3 regions of the Alteromonas sp. W12 genome follow, and region 2 is predicted to be linked to each of the others. Evidence: predicted binding sites of a transcription regulator. Region 2 holds the regulator's gene; each other region holds the start of a gene.
What was found. The regulator sigma-54, encoded in region 2, starts transcription at its own class of promoters, with help from an activator protein. The targets are predictions, from matches to a motif close to GTTGGCACGNNNNTNGNNT.

Region 1 (3,285 bases), on a different contig from region 2:
AAAGGCTGTGGAATCACAATCGTCTGTATTCATTCGACACTATGACAAACAATCATTAAAGGTGGTTGATGTTATATCTGGTATCTCACCAAATGCTATGCGCAGAGTATTTGGCGGCTGGATATTTTTCGCAGCTGTTGTCGGCGTTATTGTAAGTGTAGCACCAGATTTGAGCGCTCAATTTATCGGTTTAACACTTTTCGTTCTTGTTGCTTTTACACTCGTAATGTTTGGACAGAGCAGAATAACGGAAGGCTGGCCAGCTATAATTTGTGACAACAACTACATCGGCGTGGTGAGAGACCCTGTTAAGAGAGAGTATATTTGTGTGAACTCTGCTCTGGTCAAAGAAGCTAACCCCACATTAATAAAACCCAACAAAAAAGCGGTTGAGATTGTGTTAGATAGCGAACAACTATCGGCAGAAGATCAAGAGGTGCTAAACCAAGCGGTTTGGCCTCGGGATAACAAGCTAATAGGGCTAGCCCATTTTAAAAAGCGTGAAGAGGCGTGTGATAGCCTCATGTGGTGTGTCAAACACCGTAGCTCTCATTAGATTTACAGTCTTGAGTATTACTCCTTGTCCGTGATTAGCGCTAGTTCGGTATAAAGCGGGTAGTGGTCTGAGCCTATGCTTTCAAGCTTCTCTATATTGACCAATGCAAAATGTTCCGAGTGAAATACGTGGTCTAACGGCCATTTCACTAAAGGATATTTCGCGTGAAATGTATTGAAAAAACCGCGCCCCTCTCGTGGGTCTAAAAGTCCGCTTATTTTCTTGAACTTTCTGGTAGTAGGTGACCAAGCCACATCGTTAAGATCGCCAGCGACGACAATTGGGCCCTCTGTTTCAGCTATTTCTTCCCCCACAACAGTAAGTTCTACGTCTCTGGGCTTTGCATACGTGTTTTCTGTTGGGCTTGGTGGTTTTGGATGAAGAAAATATAGCGTGACATCTTGTCCGTGGTGATTGATTTTAACTTTCATAGACGGCACATCTTCTTCTATTAGAAATCGCAATGAGACCTCTTCAAAGGGAAGCTTACTATAAAGATGCATACCGTAGAGATTTTCAAGTGGGCAAAATTTACGATATGGGTATTCAGATTCAATTTCACTGATGCCTTTCTGCCACTTCTCATTAGATTCCAACGTTACGAGAAAATCAGGTTGCTTATTACGTACATGTTCAATGAGCTTGCGAAAATCGTCATTAGGCATATACACATTGCTTGATAAAACACTTAGCTTTTGGCTCGCACTCTCAACCTCGACGTGCCTAACTTCTCTTTTATACAGAGGGGTATAAGGAATGATCCAGATAACCTGATAAATAAGGCTAACTGTTAATCCAGCGACAATAATTACTGCTAGGCTATCTATCTGTGCGTAATAGGTTGATTCAAAAATATGCCCAGCAATTAACAAAGAAATGATAGCTGCTATTTGTAGTCGCGGAAATTCCCACACTCTTACTAACCAATGAGAAGAAGGAAGCAAAGGGGCCCAGCTTACGGCTATAAATAAGACTGAAACAGCAGTAAGTGCAGTATCCATGTCTAGTTGGTCCTTGAGTTTAATTAACGAAAAACACTCCACCTGTTGCTTCTGTCTGCAAAACTAAATTCTAGTGAAGCGACACAAATCGTTATAACTACGGCAGCTTTGTGAAATAAGTTTAACCTAAGTATCACTGCAACTTAGCGGCGGCCAACGACGAAAAGTTATCCCCTAGTACAATTGATAGGTGCTTTTCTTAAGTGAAGTTGACGAGTTTTGGGCATTAACAAAATTAAGTAAAAAGTTCTCAAACAAAGGCAAAGTTTGCAAAACAAAACTTACTTAACTAGCCCTGGATATTAATATTTATCATATAAAACAATGTCTTATTTTGTTGGCAAGGAATTGGCATGACTATCTACGAGTTTCGACAAAGGAGAAATGTTATGAAACGTTCACTTATTTCTATGATTGTTGCTACAACTTTGACTACAGCTGCATATGCAGGTGACATGGACACAGACAACAAATGGGAGAAAGGTGCCAAAGACGCATGGATTGATGGCAAAGCAGAAGCAACGCTGTTGTTCAATGGTAACCTTGATTCATTCGACATTAATACTGACGTTAAAAACGGTAATGTCGTTCTTACTGGTAAGGTTGAGAACTCTGTTGATAAAAAGCTAGCGGAAGAGCTAGTTGCGAATATTGACGGTGTAACGTCTGTAGACAACAAGCTAACGGTTGTCTCTGACAAAGATATGGAAGGCGACATGTCAGATGACATGGAAGATACTGTTGACGAAGGCACAAGCGAGTTAACTGACGCCAAAATCGCCACAGTAATCAAAACTCGTCTTCTTATGGATACCGATATTTCAGGTTTCGACATCGATGTTGACGTAGAAAACGGTGTAGTAACACTGACTGGCGACGTTGATTCTGATGCTGAGCGTGACCTAGCTGTGGAAATTGCTAAGAATGCGTCTGACGTGAAAGATGTTGAAAGCAACCTTCGTGTAGTTACTGAAACTGCGATGAACTAATATCATTGTTGCTTTACACAAAAAAGGGGCCTCGGCCCCTTTTTTTCTGGTCACGATTTACAGAGCTTTCCAAATCGCAAAAAACAAGGGAAGCACAGATGCTAATATTTGTCAGGAGAACTCATTCACCATTCTCCACTTTTTTACCATTTAGTATCATCTTACGTGCTCTAGCATCCGATTGGCGTATCATATCGTTAATAAGCGACGTCTCAGGCATATTCTTCCAGTATTTTTTGGGCATTGAACTTAACATTGCCTTTGTTTTTACGCGGGCAGGATTAAATATATTTGCATAATACGTGAGCCAGTATTTTTCAATTCTGTCATCATTTGGAATGATACTTGGATCAGGATTATCTTCCAAAACAAGTGTTTTAGTATTCCAATGCGCAGCTCGATAAGGGGTAAGTATTGACCAACACATATTTTTAAAACGAGTCTGAAAAAAATCGAGCTTCAATTCCAAGCTGAAGTGTTCTGGTTCATACCACGCAATAAAATGCTCTTGTCCGTCAAGTACAACTTCTCGAAATCTCAAAAAAGCACTTATCTTATATGCATCGCGTTTTACTGCTTTAGCCAGCACGTTGAGACGCAACACATCTTCGTCAGTTTTTAAGTGAATAAGGTTTCTGTTTTCGAAAACTACTCGCCATAAAACGCGGTAACATAAAGCGAAACGATCGGGGGCTTGGTGGCATAACGCATACTTCAACAGCGTTAAAACTGATCGGGG
Region 2 (3,285 bases):
CTTTGAGCGCTAAAAATCTTGCTAAGGCTTACAAGTCAAGACAGGTTGTACGAGATGTAAGCCTGTCTGTCTCAACGGGTCAAATTGTTGGTCTTCTTGGCCCAAATGGCGCTGGTAAGACCACCACATTTTACATGATTGTTGGTTTAGTGAATCTGGATAAAGGCAAGATTGAAATCGACGACAATGAGCTAACTCATCAGCCCATGCACGAGCGCGCACGCCGCGGAATTGGCTACCTACCGCAGGAAGCATCTATTTTCAGAAAGCTCACAGTGCATGAAAATATCATGGCCATTTTGCAAACCCGTAAAGATTTAAATTCACAACAGCAAGAAGAAGAAGCTGATGCGCTACTTGATGAATTTAATATTAACCATATACGTAATAGTACGGGGATGAGTTTGTCAGGGGGCGAACGCCGTCGCGTTGAGATTGCCCGCGCTCTGGCAGCAAAACCGCAATTTATTTTGTTAGACGAACCATTTGCTGGTGTTGATCCAATATCAGTTAATGATATAAAGAAGATAATACAACATCTTCGCGATAGGGGTATTGGAATCCTTATCACGGACCATAACGTACGAGAGACATTGGATGTTTGTGAAAAGGCGTACATTGTGAGTCATGGCGAGCTTATTGCGCAAGGAACGGCGGAACAGGTTTTAAGTAATCAAAAAGTAAGGGATGTATACCTAGGCGAACAATTCAGGCTATAGTTAATGTAACCGAATTGTCATTTTTCAGTTTCGCTCTGGTATATTCAATTTAGAGCATTTAAATAAGACGTAGATGAAACCATCTTTACAGCTAAAATTTAGCCAACAACTTACCATGACACCACAGCTTCAGCAGGCCATTAAACTGCTGCAGCTTTCTACACTTGATCTTCAACAAGAGATCCAAGAAGCGCTCGATTCTAATCCGCTATTAGAAGTTGAAGAAGGTAACGACGAGCCGCAACTAGAAAAGAACAATATCGACAACGATGACAGCGGCTCTGAGGCCACTGCTTCTGCATCTAGTGACACGTTAGAAGCCGGCGATGCACTTGAGAAAAACGATCTTCCCGATGAGCTGCCAATCGACAGCACATGGGACGAATACTACTCTGCTTCATCTTCGCCAGCTCCGGGTCCATCCAATGACGACGAGCAAATCTTCCAAGGTGAGACTACTGAAGATATTCAAGAGCACCTTCTTTGGCAAATGCGCCTTACCCATTTCTCGGATACCGATCGCGCAATCGCTACAGCAATCATCGACTCTATTGACGAGTCAGGTTATTTAACCGTTACTCTTGATGATATTTTAGAAGCGGTTAACGATGATGATATGGAAGAGCCGATTGAAATGGACGAAATAGAATGTGTGCTAAAGCGCATTCAGATGTTCGACCCTATTGGTTCTGGCTCACGCTCTCCACAAGAATGTTTGATGGTGCAATTGCGCCAATTTTCAGAAGACACACCGTGGCTTGCTGAAGCAAAGCAACTGATTGAAGAGTACTCTGACTTACTGAGCAGCAAAGATTATCGTACGCTTATGCGTAAAAGCCGATTGAAAGAAGATCAGCTACGCGAGGCAATGCGTTTACTGCAAACCTTGAATCCTCGCCCAGGTAGTGCTTTAGTTACTAAAGAGCCTGAGTACGTTATTCCTGATGTCTCAGTAACCAAGAAAAATGGCCGTTGGGTGGTTGAGCTGAACCCCGACAGTCTGCCTAAATTAAGCGTAAATCAACAATACGCTGCAATGAGTCGCCGTGCCAAGAATAGTAGCGATTCACAATTCATCCGCTCACACATGCAAGAGGCTAAGTGGTTCATAAAGAGCCTTGAATCTCGTAACGAAACCTTAATGAAGGTTGCAAACTGCATTGTGCAGCAGCAAATGGGCTTTTTTGAGCACGGCCCGGAAATGATGAAACCAATGGTGCTAAATGATGTCGCAGAAATGGTAGATATGCACGAATCCACTATTTCGCGAGTGACAACGCAAAAGTACATGCATACGCCACGTGGAATCTTCGAATTGAAGTATTTCTTCTCAAGCCACGTTGCAACAGAGTCTGGTGGTGAATGTTCATCTACAGCGATTCGTGCATTGATCAAGAAATTAGTGGCCGCTGAAAAGCCTAGCAAGCCGCTAAGTGATAGCAAGATTGCTTCATTGTTGGCCGAACAAGGCATTAAAGTTGCCCGGCGAACAATAGCAAAGTACCGGGAATCGTTGTCGATCCCGCCGTCGAACCAACGCAAAAGCCTTATTTAATCGGGCTTAATAATATAAGGAAGACGAAATATGCAAATCAACCTTACTGGTCATCATGTCGAAATCACCGACTCTTTGCGTAATTATGTCGATACGAAGTTCAGCAAACTTGAACGTCACTTTGATCACATTTCTAATGTGCATGTCATCCTGAACGTTGAAAAATTAAATCAAAAAGCCGAAGCGACCGTTCATTTAAGTGGCGCTGAAGTATTCGCATCCTCAGAAAATACCGACATGTATGCGGCGATTGACAGCATGGTTGATAAACTCGACCGGCAGGTAATCAAGCATAAGGAAAAACTGAAAAAACATTAGTAGTTAATTAAGCATGGATATACAAGCCATCGTAAGTCTGGACCGCACCGAGTGTGCGGTTCAGTGTAATAGTAAAAAGCGAATTCTTGAGATCATCGCTGATATCGCTGCCAAGCAAAACGAGAACATTGATCAGGCAACGGTACTCAACAGTTTGATGGCTCGAGAGCGTATGGGTAGTACAGGCATTGGCAATGGTATCGCCCTGCCCCATGGACGCCTGCCGGGCCTCGAGAAAGTGATTGCCATTGTTGTAACCAGCACGCCAGCAATTGACTTCGACGCCCTTGACGAGAAACCCGTAGACATCTTTTTTGCGCTACTCGTTCCTGAGGAACAGACCGAAGGACACCTTCAAACGCTGGCCACCGTGGCTGGTAAACTAAGCGACAAAGAAACGATTAAAGCAATACGTCGCGCAACGACAAGCGACGATATTCTATCTGCATTAAGTTAAACATTAAGCGCCTATTAACCGTTTAGTAGGCGCCTAATTCAACAACGCGTATGTGATAAAACCAGAGTATTAGGGAGAAAGTAGGTGAAGCTGATAATAATCAGTGGTCGTTCGGGGTCTGGTAAGTCTGTCGCACTTCGCGCATTGGAAGATTTAGGTTATTACTGTGTTGATAATATCCCGGTAAACTTACTTCCCACCTTAACCCATACAGTTGTTGACGAGTACGATCAGGT
Region 3 (3,285 bases), 310 kb from region 2:
GCGAACTTTAGAACTATCGATACCTAAGTGTAGCAGAGCTACGTATTTTGCAATGGCATAATCCTCACAATCTCCGCGAGAATGGCCAAAAAGTTCAGAAGGGGTTGCCCAGTAGTCTTTTTCTTTAAACACAATATCGTCAGTAGCATACTGAATATGCTCATCAAAGAAAGCGTTTACACCAAGCAATTGATCTTTGACACCCTTACTTTCAAGAGCGTGTAGGGCAGCTTCTAGCGCTGCAACGTGTGATGCTTTATCAGCTCCAAATTTATTTTTTACTTCCTGTTCAAGCTTTGGAAACTCGATTACATACTGATCCTTCATTTGCTGTCCAGCCAGTAGCAGGGCCACTAATGCTAAGCAGTGCGACGCAAATAGAGAAAGGGTCATAACTTCATTATTTTAGTTATACTAAAGTATAGGTGAGCGTAACCGTCTTCACCTAAAGTTTAAGTATAATTTGCTATACGTAGTTATAGGTATAACATGGCTGTGCTGATAAACCAACCATGATTTCGAATGCTAAAGTGGAAATCGAGAAAGACTATTTTTTTACTACAAAATCGTGTTCTTGAATGTTTGCGATAATTCCTGCACCTTCGTTTACTACTAGAGACGAATTACCGTAGGCACTACTCACTACAAATTTGCCAGGATATAGCGAGTACTGTAAGTATTTACGGCCACGGTTATCGACAATCTCTTTAGCTTGATAAAGGTATAGTTCATCTTTTTCAGAAATGCCATTGTCTCTGCCTAAAGATACAGAAATTTTATCGCCGGCAACATTAATCACTCTACCTGTCATTGGCTGGCATGCAGTGGCTTCCTTTATGTCTTCAATCGCTTCTGCTATTGTCGCGTTGACAGTTTGCCCATAAAGCGACTGCCAAAATTTTGTCGAAAACTCATCAACATCTTCGAATCTGTCGAATGTCCATTCTCCTTGATTCTGATAAGACTTAGTCAACAACAGGCCTCCATTAATGCCGTCATAGACCTGAATGGTCATAGCAAAGGAGCGTCGAGAAGTACCCTCACGCCACGGTGTAAAAACCGAAGCCTCTTCCCGTGTCACGCTTAAATCATCTATCATGCCCACCAGCACAAATTGAGTATTACTTTGCGCTGAAAGCGTGCGTACATTTTGGTCAGTATATCGACTGTCAAATTTTGCAGTATGTGGCGCGATATAGATAATATCTAGGTTTTCAGTTTTATTTCGCATGGCCTGCGCTAACTGCTGGGTGAATGAAGCATCGAAGTTGGGAATATTACCCTGTGTTAGCTGCGCTCTGTTACGTACCCTGAAATGTGTGGTAGCGAAATGTTTTTGGTCATTTTGTGCGGCACACACTTTTCCTCTTGGAAAAATGTCAGCGCGAATACTTACCGTAATCACATCGCCGCTATAAACTTCATCAACCAGTTCCAGTTGTTCAACTTCGCCGGTAGAGCGAATGGTCATCTCTTCATTTTTAAGAAGACCATTTGTAAGCTTGGCGACACTATGAACTGATGCGCCTGCAAAAAGCATGGCTTGCTTAAGTGCCTCTTGGGTAGCCGCATGTCTGGCAGTTTCCTTATCACCATTTCGCACCACAGCCTGTCCTGTAGCCTCGTACCACACGGCATTTGCTTGCCCAACGAAAAATGCAAACAGGCAAATTACCGCCACGACAGCATTTAAAATAGTTACCAGCGTTGTTTTGCTAATATGTCGCACCGCACACCTCTGGAGGTTTTTGTCTAACTGCGCTATGCAAAGCGCCCGGTTTATAAAGCGAAGTATGCGAAAAGAGTGCCAGTTGATGTGGTTTCGTCGCCATTAAATCAATCGGGCGCATATCTTGCACATATCTTGCAACGCGTATCTTGCAAAAGGTTTGTAAAAAGCGTCAGTTTAAATACGTCAAAATCTGCTACCGCGAGTATGGCAGTATCTCGTAGTTACAAGGCTGCCACCGACGAGAGCAGCGTAACTACACATTTTATTTTATTAATAATGCAATTTGGAAATGAAACTATGTGCTTGAAAAAAATACATAAATCAAAATCGCTGCTGCTGTCTTGCTTTCTTGGTTTAGCAATAGGCACTGGTGGATGCGGCATTATTGATAAACACGTTGAGTGGGAAACAATAGAACCAGAAAGCTATCCCGTGCTCAAGGCGGTAGGCTATGCGCCAATTTCTTCTCAGCATGGCGAAAGCGACAGCATGAAGCTTATAATGGCGATGAAAGCGTCAAAATTAGATGCATACCGAGAGCTAACTGAACAAGTCTATGGTCAAAAAATTGAAGGCAATCAGTCTCTGTCTCACTTAGTTATAGATAGCGAAACATTGCGAGCATCTGTAGAGGGGGTCATTAGAGGCGCTGAAGTCGTAAAAGCCTATCCAGTAGGTGAAGATACATACGTCACCGAACTCGCTTTAGATATGCAGCAGGTTTACGATATATATCTGTCGACCGCAAAACCGCGCCGAGTAAAGGATGTTAAGTATTATTAAACGTTAGCTAAAGGGGAGTTTGCGCAAGTGGCTGTATCGTGAAGTCTTAAAACATGCGCAAATTCACAGAGATATAATTTACTTTTACCGGTTAAGGCTTAATGGTTAAAGCTCGCTGAGTGGGGTTTACTGAAATCGCAAAAAAATTAGGCGCTCACTCCCGACCCTAAAGTCCCGCCTTTCGGCTTTCCTTTTTTGTCATAGGTGAGCGATTCTTTGGCACGAACTTCCATCATCAAGTTACGTAAGTGTGTGAGGCGTAGCTGTCCTTGCTCTACGGCTTTTTGATTGACCTGCGTGCGGTATTTGCAATCGTCCAGAAGTTTCTTTGCATTAGCCATTAATGCTTCATCTTCTTCTGACATTGAGCCTTGATCGCTAATTGTGCGCTCAATGCTTCCATCGAGAGCCTGGATAGACGTTAACAGTGCTGTCTTTTCGTCTAATAAGTTCATTAAAGATTCTGCGTCTCGCGAACTGATAAGTTGCAATTCTTTTTCAAGCAATACGGCAAGTGAAGACAGTTGCTCCACTTGCTTTATTAGTGCTTGTGTCAATTGGCTTGCTTGTTCAGTCACGTTAGCTCTCTTCTGGTTAGTTACGAGTTTTGTCGCTCACTATTTAGCGCCAAAAATCTCACCTTCTAGTTTTGCAATCTTGTTGGCAAGCACTTCAGGATTAACTTTATACTCGCCACTTTGAATCGCTCGCTTAAGGCGATCGACTTTATCTTGGTTCACAGGCGCTTCCGAACCTTTCTTCTGAACCTG

Region 1: a site for sigma-54 is predicted at 1,894-1,912, ahead of AWH61_RS14505 (BON domain-containing protein). Genes of this name have one in related genera too.
Region 3: a site for sigma-54 is predicted at 1,794-1,812, ahead of AWH61_RS02260 (flagellar assembly protein T N-terminal domain-containing protein). Genes of this name have one in related genera too.

Annotation. Positions count from the first base shown of each region.
Region 1 is NZ_LQXH01000009.1:207,827-211,111, reverse strand. Features, by position in the region: gene AWH61_RS14515 (hypothetical protein) at 8-556, shown strand; gene AWH61_RS14510 (endonuclease/exonuclease/phosphatase family protein) at 574-1,557, opposite strand; gene AWH61_RS14505 (BON domain-containing protein) at 1,947-2,546, shown strand; gene AWH61_RS14500 (TIGR03915 family putative DNA repair protein) at 2,668-3,285, opposite strand, start outside.
Region 2 is NZ_LQXH01000001.1:255,586-258,870, reverse strand. Features, by position in the region: gene lptB (LPS export ABC transporter ATP-binding protein) at 1-719, shown strand, start outside; gene AWH61_RS01075 (RNA polymerase factor sigma-54) at 793-2,274, shown strand; gene hpf (ribosome hibernation promoting factor) at 2,305-2,592, shown strand; gene ptsN (PTS IIA-like nitrogen regulatory protein PtsN) at 2,606-3,049, shown strand; gene rapZ (RNase adapter RapZ) at 3,134-3,285, shown strand, end outside.
Region 3 is NZ_LQXH01000001.1:567,603-570,887, forward strand. Features, by position in the region: gene AWH61_RS02255 (transglutaminase-like cysteine peptidase) at 1-327, opposite strand, end outside; gene AWH61_RS02260 (flagellar assembly protein T N-terminal domain-containing protein) at 548-1,729, opposite strand; gene AWH61_RS02265 (LPP20 family lipoprotein) at 2,030-2,515, shown strand; gene flgN (flagellar export chaperone FlgN) at 2,662-3,093, opposite strand; gene flgM (flagellar biosynthesis anti-sigma factor FlgM) at 3,133-3,285, opposite strand, start outside.